Regions from separate parts of the Paenibacillus sp. GYB006 genome, predicted to be linked through region 2. Evidence: a T-box and tRNA genes for the amino acid it is inferred to sense, from the RefSeq annotation. Region 2 holds a T-box; the other regions hold tRNA genes.
The links. A T-box is a leader RNA that pairs with one kind of tRNA and senses whether it is charged. The one in region 2 lies ahead of tyrS (tyrosine--tRNA ligase), so its partner is inferred to be a tRNA-Tyr.
Positions count from the first base shown of each region.

Region 1: it has a tRNA-Tyr gene. The T-box ahead of tyrS (tyrosine--tRNA ligase) is inferred to sense a tRNA for this amino acid. The anticodon was not compared.
Region 3: it has a tRNA-Tyr gene. The T-box ahead of tyrS (tyrosine--tRNA ligase) is inferred to sense a tRNA for this amino acid. The anticodon was not compared.

Region 1 is NZ_JARBDA010000004.1:415,737-420,083, reverse strand. It holds gene PV403_RS13250 (copper amine oxidase N-terminal domain-containing protein) at 390-875, opposite strand; rRNA gene rrf (5S ribosomal RNA) at 1,295-1,411, shown strand; tRNA gene PV403_RS13240 (tRNA-Ala) at 1,461-1,536, shown strand; tRNA gene PV403_RS13235 (tRNA-Asn) at 1,541-1,616, shown strand; tRNA gene PV403_RS13230 (tRNA-Glu) at 1,619-1,690, shown strand; tRNA gene PV403_RS13225 (tRNA-Val) at 1,699-1,774, shown strand; tRNA gene PV403_RS13220 (tRNA-Thr) at 1,863-1,938, shown strand; tRNA gene PV403_RS13215 (tRNA-Tyr) at 1,948-2,033, shown strand; tRNA gene PV403_RS13210 (tRNA-Trp) at 2,040-2,113, shown strand; tRNA gene PV403_RS13205 (tRNA-His) at 2,145-2,217, shown strand; tRNA gene PV403_RS13200 (tRNA-Gln) at 2,238-2,312, shown strand; tRNA gene PV403_RS13195 (tRNA-Lys) at 2,324-2,399, shown strand; tRNA gene PV403_RS13190 (tRNA-Leu) at 2,410-2,490, shown strand; tRNA gene PV403_RS13185 (tRNA-Arg) at 2,579-2,655, shown strand; tRNA gene PV403_RS13180 (tRNA-Leu) at 2,678-2,757, shown strand; tRNA gene PV403_RS13175 (tRNA-Pro) at 2,766-2,839, shown strand; tRNA gene PV403_RS13170 (tRNA-Gly) at 2,851-2,921, shown strand; gene PV403_RS13165 (ABC transporter ATP-binding protein) at 3,876-4,347, shown strand, end outside.
Region 2 is NZ_JARBDA010000002.1:685,711-690,057, reverse strand. It holds gene PV403_RS08500 (hypothetical protein) at 1-123, opposite strand, end outside; gene PV403_RS08495 (hypothetical protein) at 301-474, opposite strand; gene tyrS (tyrosine--tRNA ligase) at 523-1,806, opposite strand; T-box leader at 1,856-2,089, opposite strand; gene PV403_RS08485 (GDSL-type esterase/lipase family protein) at 2,084-4,192, opposite strand.
Region 3 is NZ_JARBDA010000010.1:152-4,498, forward strand. It holds partial or broken rRNA gene PV403_RS18465 (23S ribosomal RNA) at 1-75, shown strand, start outside; rRNA gene rrf (5S ribosomal RNA) at 280-396, shown strand; tRNA gene PV403_RS18475 (tRNA-Ile) at 446-522, shown strand; tRNA gene PV403_RS18480 (tRNA-Ala) at 545-620, shown strand; tRNA gene PV403_RS18485 (tRNA-Asn) at 625-700, shown strand; tRNA gene PV403_RS18490 (tRNA-Ser) at 706-794, shown strand; tRNA gene PV403_RS18495 (tRNA-Glu) at 827-898, shown strand; tRNA gene PV403_RS18500 (tRNA-Val) at 907-982, shown strand; tRNA gene PV403_RS18505 (tRNA-Met) at 992-1,065, shown strand; tRNA gene PV403_RS18510 (tRNA-Asp) at 1,077-1,153, shown strand; tRNA gene PV403_RS18515 (tRNA-Thr) at 1,204-1,279, shown strand; tRNA gene PV403_RS18520 (tRNA-Tyr) at 1,290-1,375, shown strand; tRNA gene PV403_RS18525 (tRNA-His) at 1,402-1,477, shown strand; tRNA gene PV403_RS18530 (tRNA-Gln) at 1,498-1,572, shown strand; tRNA gene PV403_RS18535 (tRNA-Lys) at 1,583-1,655, shown strand; tRNA gene PV403_RS18540 (tRNA-Leu) at 1,669-1,755, shown strand; tRNA gene PV403_RS18545 (tRNA-Gly) at 1,764-1,838, shown strand; tRNA gene PV403_RS18550 (tRNA-Arg) at 1,848-1,924, shown strand; tRNA gene PV403_RS18555 (tRNA-Pro) at 1,934-2,007, shown strand; tRNA gene PV403_RS18560 (tRNA-Gly) at 2,017-2,087, shown strand; gene PV403_RS18565 (TauD/TfdA dioxygenase family protein) at 2,160-3,074, opposite strand; gene PV403_RS18570 (aliphatic sulfonate ABC transporter substrate-binding protein) at 3,339-4,347, opposite strand, start outside.

The DNA.
Region 1 (4,347 bases), on a different contig from region 2:
AAGTTATTTGTTTAAATGGCTGATTTAAAAGAATTTGGAGGGGTCTAATAATATCCATACAATCAACGCGATGTTTAAACAAGTTACACATATTCCACCTATAAGGTAACCTGTAAATACTCTGTTTCTCTTTTTTAGATAAATGATAAGTGGTACCAAATAAAGCCATTGATAAAAACCGACAAATACATGATTTAATATAAAAAAACCATCATCTATGATACCAATTAACATCAAGCCATACGCGCCAAAATAAAAAACGATGACATAAATAAAACTTAATAAAAAACTCAATAGAAATTTCCTGTTCAACACATTCCACAACCTTTCTTACAATTAAGAAGAGAAAATTACAAAGTCGATAATTTAGCAAATAGAAGAACTCCTTATTATTTTGAATACGAAAGACCTGGGAAAACCGTATATTCATCGACGTTGAAAAAGTCTACTTTTTTCATAGTTTCAATTTTCCGATTAGTTATTACAAAATCCCGCATTTCTCCTTTTAAAATTTCATCGAAACCAATCATAAATGTTCCAATAATGTTTCTAAGACTTGCCCAACCACTACCAATGAAATCAAGATCTTGTTTCCATATATCTTCCTGAGAAGGTATCGCTTTGTCATTGATAGTTACCGTTTGATTCTTTTGGTTCCAACCTACATTCGCATCTAATGCCTTTGCTACCACACTTAAAGGCACCATTACTCGGTTATTGACGATCTGAGGAGCTACATCTGAAGTAACTTGTTGACCGTTAACCACGATCTTAACGCTCCCTTTAGCAAAAGCTAAACCAACCACGATGCTAAGAGAAAAAACAACCACAAAAAGTGAGATGAACAGTTTCTTCTTTATTTTTATCGCCTCCATTTGTAAATGTATATAATGAAAGACGCTAAAAAATTGATTGTAGTTACATTACTTGGTTTCGCCATGCGACAAATCTTATCATTTTATATAAATATCTTTTCAATTAGGATGGCGATGATTTGAAGTGTGCGACACCACATTTTTCCTAAATAAAAGGTATAATTTACAATTAGAAAAACGCTGTTCAAGATGATATATTATTTATGTCCTCTTAAGAAAAAGACAATTATAAATGTGTGTCTGATGCAGTAATTAAAGATATTTAATTCATTGTGTTCGATGGTTTTTATTACTAGTTGAATATGTTTTTAAAATATGATAAATTATAAATCCGGAAGATTTTAAGCTGCATGTCCTTTCTAAGGTCTGATATTTTGCTGGTGAGTATTCACTGAAGATATCACAGCGCAAAAATCATGTTTGGTGGCGATAGCGGAGGGGTTCCACACGTACCCATCCCGAACACGACCGTTAAGCCCTCCAGCGCCGATGGTACTTGGACCGCAGGGTCCTGGGAGAGTAGGACGCCGCCAAGCGAATAACCTATTAGGTTATATGTTTACTGAATCATTTATTTAACGATGAGGGGCCATAGCTCAGCTGGGAGAGCGCCTGCCTTGCAAGCAGGAGGTCAGCGGTTCGATCCCGCTTGGCTCCACCAATATTCCCTGATAGCTCAGTTGGTAGAGCACTCGACTGTTAATCGAGTTGTCACAGGTTCGAGTCCTGTTCGGGGAGCCAGCGGCCCGTTGGTCAAGGGGTTAAGACACCTCCCTTTCACGGAGGTAACAGGGGTTCGAATCCCCTACGGGTCACTTTATATGGAGATTTAGCTCAGCTGGGAGAGCATCTGCCTTACAAGCAGAGGGTCGGGGGTTCGATCCCCTCAATCTCCACCATACCAAATAATGCAGGATGAAATCCTGTGAATTCAACTAATTTATCCTAGCTCCCATTATATGGAGTATGGTATAATCGAATTAATTAGCCGGTGTAGCTCAACTGGTAGAGCAACTGACTTGTAATCAGTAGGTTGGGGGTTCAAGTCCTCTCGCCGGCACCAGTTTCATATGGAGGATTAGCGAAGTGGCCAAACGCATCAGACTGTAAATCTGCTCCCTTACGGGTTCGGTGGTTCGAATCCATCATCCTCCACCAGTTTTTAGGGGCATAGTTTAAAGGTAGAACAACGGTCTCCAAAACCGTTGGTGTGGGTTCAATTCCTGCTGCCCCTGCCAATTTCATAATAGTAAAGAATGATAATATATGGCGGTCGTGGCGAAGGGGTTAACGCACCGGATTGTGGCTCCGGCATTCGTGGGTTCAAGTCCCATCGATCGCCCTTGTACAACTTATCGCTGTTGGGGATTAGCCAAGCGGTAAGGCAACGGACTTTGACTCCGTCATGCATAGGTTCAAATCCTATATTCCCAGCCATTTTATAGTACGAGCCATTAGCTCAGTTGGTAGAGCACCTGACTTTTAATCAGGGTGTCGAAGGTTCGAGTCCTTCATGGCTCACCATCATATATATGCGCGTGTGGCGGAATTGGCAGACGCACTAGACTTAGGATCTAGCGTCTTTGACGTGGGGGTTCGAGTCCCTTCACGCGCATCTTTTAATTGCGGACATGGATCAGCGGTTGACCTTTGCCTTGCCAGGCAAGAGTCGCTGATTTCCGTCGTCTGCTTTTATATTTTTTGCGCCCTTAGCTCAGCTGGATAGAGCGTTTGACTACGAATCAAAAGGCCGGGAGTTCGAATCTCTCAGGGCGCGCCATTATATTTAAAATAAGAAGCAAGCCGGTGTGGCGGAATTGGCAGACGCGCGCGACTCAAAATCGTGAGGGAAACCGTGGGGGTTCGAGTCCCTTCACCGGCATTTATTATCGGGATGTAGCTCAGCTTGGTAGAGCACCTGGTTTGGGACCAGGGGGTCGCATGTTCAAATCGTGTCATCCCGATATTTATATACGCGGGTGTAGTTCAATGGTAGAACTTCAGCCTTCCAAGCTGATAGCGTGGGTTCGATTCCCATCACCCGCTTCATTAGTAAACCTCTTTGCGAAAGCGAAGGGGTTTTTATATTTCTACTTTTACAGAGAGTAAGTATTGAACTATTTGGGTTGTTCTTTTTCAGGCTAGATACCGATACACACCTAACACCTAAAAGCGAGGAAGCTGAAATAGTTGATTCCTTTGAAGAGGTGACTGCTATTGAAGTTCCAAAATGAGCATAGACCTGTATTTAATGGATTAATCCTTGTATACAACGACAAGATAAAAAAAGCTTACAAAGCAGGATATTATAAATTAAAAAGTTTACAGTGAAAATTGACTTGTGTGTAGTATTGTCATATTTTACAGTAAGTCATTTTTCGCATTTCTTTATCTCTTAAACCCCAAGCCTATTAGATCCATTCAGAGGCTTGGGGTTGTTTTTATAATATAATATGAAAAATACACTATATGAATATTTCACAATAATAAAATGTAGCCGTACTTATCTACTTCACACATATCCATCAAATTCACGTTCCTATATGAATAAACTACCTTTACTCTAAAATAAGACCACTGTAAAGGAATATTACCTTAAATCTTTAGATTTATAATTTAAAGAAATTTATCTGGTATACTACAATAAATTTAGCAAGAATAAAGTATTTCAAATAATGTGGAACGAAGTAACCTTATCTACGTATTACCATGCGGGGATAAGGTTGTTTTTGCTAATTCATTCACATCGAATTCTATCTTCTGTACATTCTTGTGTTAATATGCACAGCATGAACATAATCAAAAAGAGCTCTAAGGATTTTTACATAATACGGAGACGATATCGAATTTCTTAAATCTCTTATAACGGATTTAAGAAATTCATATGAAATCGTAAATGCGTGAGTGTCCCCATCTTTGACTAATGGGGTACTCGCACATGTTCTTTATCGCTTCAGATATCATCAATCACGTACTGAAATGTTTGAGGAGGAAATTCAGATGATCATAGAAGTAACGGGTCTGGTCAAAAGGTACAAAGATTACACAGCTGTAGATGGTGTTGATCTGAGTATTCATGAAGGTGAAATATTTGGACTGCTCGGACCAAACGGTGCAGGAAAATCAACAACGATGAACACGTTACTGGGCTTATTAAAAGTCAACAATGGCACAGTAAAAATGTTTGGTAAGGACTTTTCCAAGCATGCAAGAGAAATCAAACGATCTGTCGGATATGTACCGCAGGACTTGGCTTTTTTCGAAACCTTAAGTGCCATCGATAATGTAACGTATTGGGGTAAGTTGTATGGACTTCGAGGCAAAGAGCTACATACATCCGTACAGGAAGCACTTGAGTTTACTGGATTATGGGATAGAAGAAAAGGTATTGCTAAGACTTTTTCGGGTGGCATGAAAAGACGTCTGAACATCGCTTGTGCGATTGTACATAAGCCGCGTATTCTTTTTATGG
Region 2 (4,347 bases):
TATGTCTACATTCTTATCGCCGCCAGGGACACGCTTTAAGGTTCGCATCAATTTCGAGTCAGGTTTTTTGAAATCATACAACGTAAGGGAAATTACTATGACTCCCAAAATAATCATGATCATCTTAACCATCTCCTTAAGATACACCGAACTCTCCACTTAAAAAAAGATAGGATTCGTTATATGGTGTTCTCTATTTAACACGATGAATATACCATATATTTACATTTAAATCCAAATACAATATCTATTGAATACCGTCCCTATATCGTTCTGCAAAAATCTTTTAAACCGATGACTCTAGAAAATAACGCCTATCAGCATCAAAATAAGCGGTCCAACAAATGAAAATCCAAATATGATCGCCATAATTGCTAATGGTGTCGACAGGCCTTTCCTGCTATTTAGATGATCTAGTTTCTCGTTTATTCTTTTCAGTTCCTCAAGTATTTCCTTATTCACTTCGTCTGACATGATAATCCCCCATAATATAATGATTTCATAGGAATCGGTGTACGGATTCTACATTTGATTTGTATCGATGTGTTCAGCTATGACTAATTTAGCAAACTTCCTTTTTCCTGACTGAATAATATCTCCGTTGTTTATTTTCACCTGATCATAAGGATCCAGAATCTTGATTCCGTTTATTTTAACCGCCCCTTGAACCACACTTCGCTTTGCCTCACTATTTGACGATACAAATCCAAGTTCGATAAGCAGCTTACAGATTGAAATCTTCCCTTGTTCAAGCAGTTCGTTATTCACATGCCGTTCTTCTATATTTTCTGGAATCAAACGCTTCTGAAATACGGTAATAAAGTGTTCCTCTGCTTGTTCTGCTGCCTGCTCGTTATGAAACATTCGAACATAATATTTTGCCAGCTGAATTTTAGCATCCCGTGGGTGTATATCCCCACTATGTAGACCTTGCTTCAGCTTCAATAGTTCATCATTCGAAATGTTGGTACTAAGTTCATAATATTTAATCATCAACTCGTCTGGGATGGACATGGTTTTGCCAAACATTTCATTAGGTGATTCATCAATGCCGATGTAGTTTCCGAGGCTTTTGCTCATTTTCTGGACTCCATCAAGTCCCTCCATGAGTGGCATTAGTACAGCAACTTGACTATCTTTACAACCAAATACCCCCTGCAACGTTCTACCCATTAAAACATTAAATGTCTGATCGGTTCCACCAATCTCAATATCGCTTTCAAGCGCCACCGAATCATATCCTTGCATTAATGGATAAAAAAATTCATGGATGTGAATAGGTTGGCTATTCTTATACCTTTTTGCAAAATCATCACGCTCCAGCATTCTTGCAACCGTAACGTTCGCAGCTAACTGCATTACATCTTGAAAATCCATTTTCTCAAGCCATGTGGAATTAAAATGAAATTTTGTTCGTTTTGGATCCAGTATTTTATAGACTTGCTTTTCGTAGGTAGCTGCGTTTCGTTTTACATCTTCTTCTGACAATTGTTTTCTTGTCTCTGATTTCCCGGTGGGGTCTCCGATTCTTCCTGTAAAATCGCCTATGATGAGCTGAACTTCGTGCCCTAAGTCTTGAAATTGTCTTAACTTGTGCAGAACTACGGTGTGTCCAACATGGATGTCTGGTGATGAAGGATCGAGACCCAGCTTCACCTTAAGAGGTTTTCCAGACAGGACTGATGTTACAATCTTTTGAGTCAGAGCATCCTCTGGTATGATCTCTGCGGCTCCTCGCCGAATGATACTAATTTGCCGTTCAACCTCTCGCTGTTGTTCCTTGGAAAGTGGATGGTTTGTTTCCATGAGTATTCCTCCTTATAATTAAAAAACAAAAAGACAACCTTCTATCCCATAAAGGGACGAGAAGATTGTCTCGCGGTACCACCCTGATTAAAGAAGCATTCCTAACTTCTTTCACTTCATTTGATTAACGGCATGAGGATGCCGGGAAAAGTTACTTTGGATTCGATCATGTTCCCTTTTCCAACTTCGGAAGTGTAATTCGGAAAGATGTCTGCACCGGTTTACACCAACCACCGGCTCTCTGGAGCATTCGTTCATCTTTCTTACCATACATAATCTATTTCAGAGAGGCAACATCATTTTCTACATTCACTTCATTCGTAAGCACCCACATAAAATAAAGTGCCTTCGCCGCCTTTTCTCGAGTAACAGCAGCTTTCGGTTCTAATTCATTTCCGTTCATCATCTTGCCTCTGGCAATTCCTTTTTCCGATCGAATAAGCCCAAGTTCATAAGCATCCTTCACTTTTGAAATCCACTCGGGGTTAATTTCTGAAGTATCTGCAAGTTGCTCCCACGATACTAAAGGATAGTACAGGGCTCCTCTAAGCGTTGGATCTAGATTTGGATCATAATTAGGATCTCCGGGTATTACGCTCGCTCCGTTATAATCCGTCATATATTTCGGCTTCACCGGGAATTTCCTATGATATGCATCACCTAACATGGAGGCCATCATTTCTCGTGACAAATCTCCATCTTTGTATTCTGAAAATTCCTTTTTCTTCATTCCCATCAGTTTGGAAAGGCTTTCGTCAAATTCATCTACTGTTATCGTCGATTCTGGATTAAAGTTACCACGACGGTCTTTACTCATCACACCGAGTTGAATTAATTTTTCAATCTGATTGCGGTAATATGCCCCTTTACCTGTCGTTGTGTCATTCGTTATCTCAGGAAAAATCTTAGTCCAGTCCCCTGATATAGCCGCGCGCCTTACATTGCCTTGCAGATAAGACACAAGGACAGCAGCAGTCGTATCCCCTTCTTGTTCCCTATTCAAAAGCTCTGTAACGATCATTCTTGCATATTGTTTAGACATCGCTTCTTTGAAGTGGGTTCCGTCATTTTTTTTCGATGGATGTCCGTTTGCATAGCTTCCGTCACTCGTTTTACCCGGTGTTTCTCCTGCTTCAATCGACATGAACATCGCTGTTGTCGCTTCTACACCGATCTCGTTATAATAAGCAACACTTGCAGAATTAAGGTCAATCAGTGTTATCCCCTTATCTTCTGCAATTCGTTTCAAAATATCGGGAAATTGCCGAGTCTTGAAGGAGTTTGTGTATACATATCCAGGACTCGCATCCCCTTTAATTCGGGACATTGGTGTTACGAGGACAGGGATCATACCCTGGGCACGAATGGCGGGCAGGTAAACCTCTTCAAGATACGATTGATACATAGCTTCCGTTGATCCTCTGCCATAACGTCTGAACTCATCCGTGCTCTCATCATTATGTCCGAACTGGATAAACACATAGTCTCCCGTATTTCCACTTAGTAAAATATCATTCAAGCGCCCTTCTGTGTACGCATTTTTAAAAGAACGTCCACCCATAGAGTAGTTTATGATATTCACTTTGTTTAAATGAAACATAGAATCAATGACTTGGCCCCATCCGCTCATTGAGGCTTCTTCGAAGGTATAGGACTTAACAGTGGAATCGCCGAGAAGAAATACTGTAGGACGATTTCCAGGTTCACGTTTTTGGGGCGCAATTGGCTCTAACACAATTTCTTCAATTCCTACCGTGGTATTCATTTTATTAGGTTCAATTTCGATATCCAAATAATCTCGTCCGTTAACATATGTGTAAGTCCACTCTTTCCCTTTTGCTTCAGCTATATATTTGATAGGTACCAGCCTCGCAGCATCCCAATAACCACCTTTCAGCAAGCGGCTGGTCTGCATACCTGATACCGATACTGTGGTGTCCGCAGCATCAGAGGTCGTTTTTACATATACACGATATGCACCGGGAGGAGCTTGAATACGAAAAGCCATACCATAATGATTATAATTGTCCTTTTCATACTTCGGTTCAGCATAAAAACTAGGCTCTGTAATGAAGAAACCTGTACCATCCGAGGTAATCTCTTCGGTATGCACTTCCCGTGCTGGCATCGCACTGGTCTGCTCTATAAAGCCATAACCTGCCGATGCGTCATATAGAGGAGCACCATGTTCTTCATCATACACAACGGCCTTGTATCCAGGCATATCTTGATTAGTAAAGTTAAACTTATACTCATTTTCAAGTGATATTGGAGTCTCACCCCCTATTAAACTCGTTACAGGACTTGCGTTCGCTACACTCGAGATCGGAACAAAAAAAGTGGTAAGTAAAATGGTGGACAGTGTCCAAATCTTGAACTTTTTCAATCAATACACTTCCTTCCTGAATTCTCGAACCTTAGCCTTGACTTTGTCTCTCCCTAATTTTTGTAAAGTTCACCACCTTAGAATACTATTTTCGACTTTGATTTAATTCTATATTTTTGAATAATTACCTTTATCAATAATATTTGGATGGCAGT
Region 3 (4,347 bases), on a different contig from region 2:
AGGTAGATAGGCTGGGGGTGGAAGTGCAGCAATGCATGGAGCTGACCAGTACTAATCGGTCGAGGGCTTATCCTACAAGCTTTCTGAAGGAAAGCTACTTCGGAAGCATAAGCTATATAAATCGCAAAGATTGTTTCGTTCTAGTTTTCAGGGAGCAAATCCTTGAGGAAAACTAAACGCTTGTTTCTTGATTCACACTTCGGTGTTGAACCCAAGCAAACGCGAAGAGTGTATAGATTTTTCGAAGATTTTCGAGAAGCGTAAGCTAAGAAAATCCTGTTTGGTGGCGATAGCGGAGGGGTTCCACACGTACCCATCCCGAACACGACCGTTAAGCCCTCCAGCGCCGATGGTACTTGGACCGCAGGGTCCTGGGAGAGTAGGACGCCGCCAAGCGAATACCCTTATGGGTTATTTTTTCGCCTAATCGTTTAATTAACGATAAGGGCCCTTAGCTCAGCTGGTTAGAGCGCACCCCTGATAAGGGTGAGGTCGGTGGTTCGAGTCCACTAGGGCCCACCATTTAACTTCATAATCCCATTATGGGGCCATAGCTCAGCTGGGAGAGCGCCTGCCTTGCACGCAGGAGGTCAGCGGTTCGATCCCGCTTGGCTCCACCAATATTCCCTGATAGCTCAGTTGGTAGAGCACTCGACTGTTAATCGAGTTGTCACAGGTTCGAGCCCTGTTCGGGGAGCCACTTTTGGAGAAGTGTCCGAGCTGGCCGAAGGAGCACGATTGGAAATCGTGTAGGCGTCACAAGCGTCTCGAGGGTTCGAATCCCTCTTTCTCCGTTGCGAACTTTTTAGAATATTTAATACAGTAAGGCCCGTTGGTCAAGGGGTTAAGACACCTCCCTTTCACGGAGGTAACAGGGGTTCGAATCCCCTACGGGTCACTTTATATGGAGATTTAGCTCAGCTGGGAGAGCATCTGCCTTACAAGCAGAGGGTCGGGGGTTCGATCCCCTCAATCTCCACCATATAAATATCGCGGGGTGGAGCAGCTCGGTAGCTCGTCGGGCTCATAACCCGAAGGTCGCAGGTTCAAATCCTGCCCCCGCAATTGTAATACTTGGAACTGTGGTGTAGAGGCCTAACATGCCTGCCTGTCACGCAGGAGATCGCGGGTTCGAATCCCGTCAGTTCCGCCACTTTTATCTTAACTCCAGTAAAATGGAGTATGGTATATCGTAATCATTTAGCCGGTGTAGCTCAACTGGTAGAGCAACTGACTTGTAATCAGTAGGTTGGGGGTTCAAGTCCTCTCGCCGGCACCAGTTTCATTATGGAGGATTAGCGAAGTGGCCAAACGCATCAGACTGTAAATCTGCTCCCTTACGGGTTCGGTGGTTCGAATCCATCATCCTCCACCAGATTTATTTTTAAGTATTTTGTTATGGCGGTCGTGGCGAAGGGGTTAACGCACCGGTCTGTGGCTCCGGCATTCGTGGGTTCAAGTCCCATCGATCGCCCCATTTTTAAACCTTATCACTGTTGGGGATTAGCCAAGCGGTAAGGCAACGGACTTTGACTCCGTCATGCATAGGTTCAAATCCTATATCCCCAGCCATCTTTAGTACGAGCCATTAGCTCAGTTGGTAGAGCACCTGACTTTTAATCAGGGTGTCGAAGGTTCGAGCCCTTCATGGCTCACTTTTATATATATGCGGTCGTGGCGGAATTGGCAGACGCGCACGGTTCAGGTCCGTGTGGGCTAACCCCCGTGGAGGTTCGAGTCCTCTCGACCGCACCATATATTTCGCGGACGTGGCTCAGCGGTAGAGCATCGCCTTGCCAAGGCGAGGGTCGCGGGTTCGATTCCCGTCGTCCGCTCCAATTATATTTGCGCCCTTAGCTCAGCTGGATAGAGCGTTTGACTACGAATCAAAAGGCCGGGAGTTCGAATCTCTCAGGGCGCGCCATTTAAATAACGGGATGTAGCTCAGCTTGGTAGAGCACCTGGTTTGGGACCAGGGGGTCGCATGTTCAAATCGTGTCATCCCGATATTTATACGCGGGTGTAGTTCAATGGTAGAACTTCAGCCTTCCAAGCTGATAGCGTGGGTTCGATTCCCATCACCCGCTTCACAGTAAACCCCTTCGCTTTCGCGAAGGGGTTTTTTAATATTACGATATGGAACAGGGATAGGTAGTGTATTAATCGGCCTGTTCTTTTTTTGGCTGGAGCGTTATACTTTTACGGCCATCGATACCAATCGGAATGTCGCCAGCAATGGTAACACGGCGTACTACACGGTGTTCATCGCCATAGTCATTAATTGCATAATGTTGTGTTGCTCGGTTATCCCAAACTACCACATCGCCTACAGCCCAGCGCCAGCGAACTGTATTTTCAAGTCTGGTAACGTGCTCTTGTAAAATATTAATGATTCGATCCGAATCTGCGGTTCTGAGCCCCGATATCCTTCTTACAAATTGCCCTAATAGTAAGTGACGTTCCCCTGTTTCGGGATGAACTCTTACCACCGGATGCTCTGTTTGATATACCGTTGAGGCAAAAACATTGTTCTTTCGCTGCGTCTGCTCTCTTGCGACTCCTTGTTGGGGAGGGGCTACATAATCAAAAGCATTGGAGTGGATTGCCCGAAGGCTGCCTGCGAGCTCTTTTAATTCAGGAGATAGATCTTCATAGGCCGCTGCCGTGTTGGCCCATACGGTGTCCCCTCCAGCAGGAGGAATCACCACTGAGCGCAGAATGGATGCTTTGGGATAAGCTTCAACAAAGGTAACATCGGTGTGCCAAGCGTTAGCACGGCCTCCGTGGGCAGAATCAAGCTCAAGTACAGCTCGGGTTCCATCTTTTACGGGCACAGTCGGATGTGCATAAAGTTCTCCTAAAAGTTTGGCAAAGCGCTCTTGACCCTCATCATCTAGTTGATGTTGATCCCGGAAGAAGAGGACTTTATACTTGAGCAGAGCTTCTTGAATGGATTCAACGACCGCAGGGAAGAGATCCTCAGCTAAATCAATACCTCTCACTTCCGCTCCAATTCTTCCGGCTACCGGTACGATTTCAAGCTGAACTACCTGGTTATGAGTAACATTATTCATGAATAATTTCCTCCTTGGGTAGGCGGTCTCCCGCCATATTGGTAGATAATCGATCAATAATTTACACAAAAAAGTAATGGGCGCAAATTAAGAGAAACAATAGGAACACGGAAGGCAGAATATTATGGAGAGTATACAGATAACGGAACCTGTACTAATTTACCTGCGTTAATACCAGATAGAGAGGCACTGTAACTGTAAGTACTCTTGTGCCTTTTATACTCTAATCATTCGGACTAAAAGCAATTGGGGGTAGCAGTTCATTTAATTCAGTTCTTCAACAAACGTATTGTTAATTGCTTTTGCAAAGTCAGGCTTCTTTTTCAAAAATTTATTGTTTAGCAGTATTTCCGAGGATGCCTCATGGGCTTGTAGAGCCTCAGGCGTATAGACGGAGAGTTGATTGGCACTTCGCTCTAGCACCGTCTTGATGACAGAAGCAGGCATTTTAGAATGTTTCTCATAAAGAGCAGCCGCTTCGTCGAGGTTATCGCGCTGCCAGTCGAGTGTCTTTTGGTACACTTTTAGATATTCTGTGACGAGTTCTGGATGTTCTTTAACAAAACCAGTTCTAGCGATCATGGATAAAGGAGCGAGGAATTCGCCCTCCACTTCAATGATTTTCGCCTTTTTTTGCTCAACACTTAAGGTTACATAAGGATCAAGGGTTATCCAGGCATCCAGTTGTCCTGTCTCAAAAGCAGCTAAAGCATCATCTGCTTGCAGATTGATCTGTTTAACATCATCCTGGGATAGACCGATGGACTGCAATATTTTGATTAAGTACACGTGGCTTGTCGTCCCTTTGGCAACACCAATCGTTTTTCCTTTTAAATCAGCAACAGAGGAGATCGTGCTATTCACAGGAACAATCACCGTATTTAGATCTTTTCCATCACCTAACAGTCCGATAATTTCAAAAGGTAACTGATTGGCCAAGCCTGTGATCACTGCTCCGTCACCCATGGAAGAGAGATCTATCCGATTAGATACAAGGGCTTCCAGTATAGGAGGACCGCTCGTGAAATTACTCCACTCCACTTTGGCGCCTTTCTCTGCGAAGGCCTCATCAATCCATCCTTTTTCCTCTGCAATCAGAAGAGGACTGATTCCTCCAAGGCGAGCAATATGAACAGTTACTTCGGCTGATTTACTTCCAGCAGCAGCTTCTGCAGATCCACCACTAATGGATGGGGAAGCTCCATTCTCATTACTGCAAGCGGTAAGCACCATGAGTAGAACGGTTACGAGTGTCACCATTTTGGATTTATTG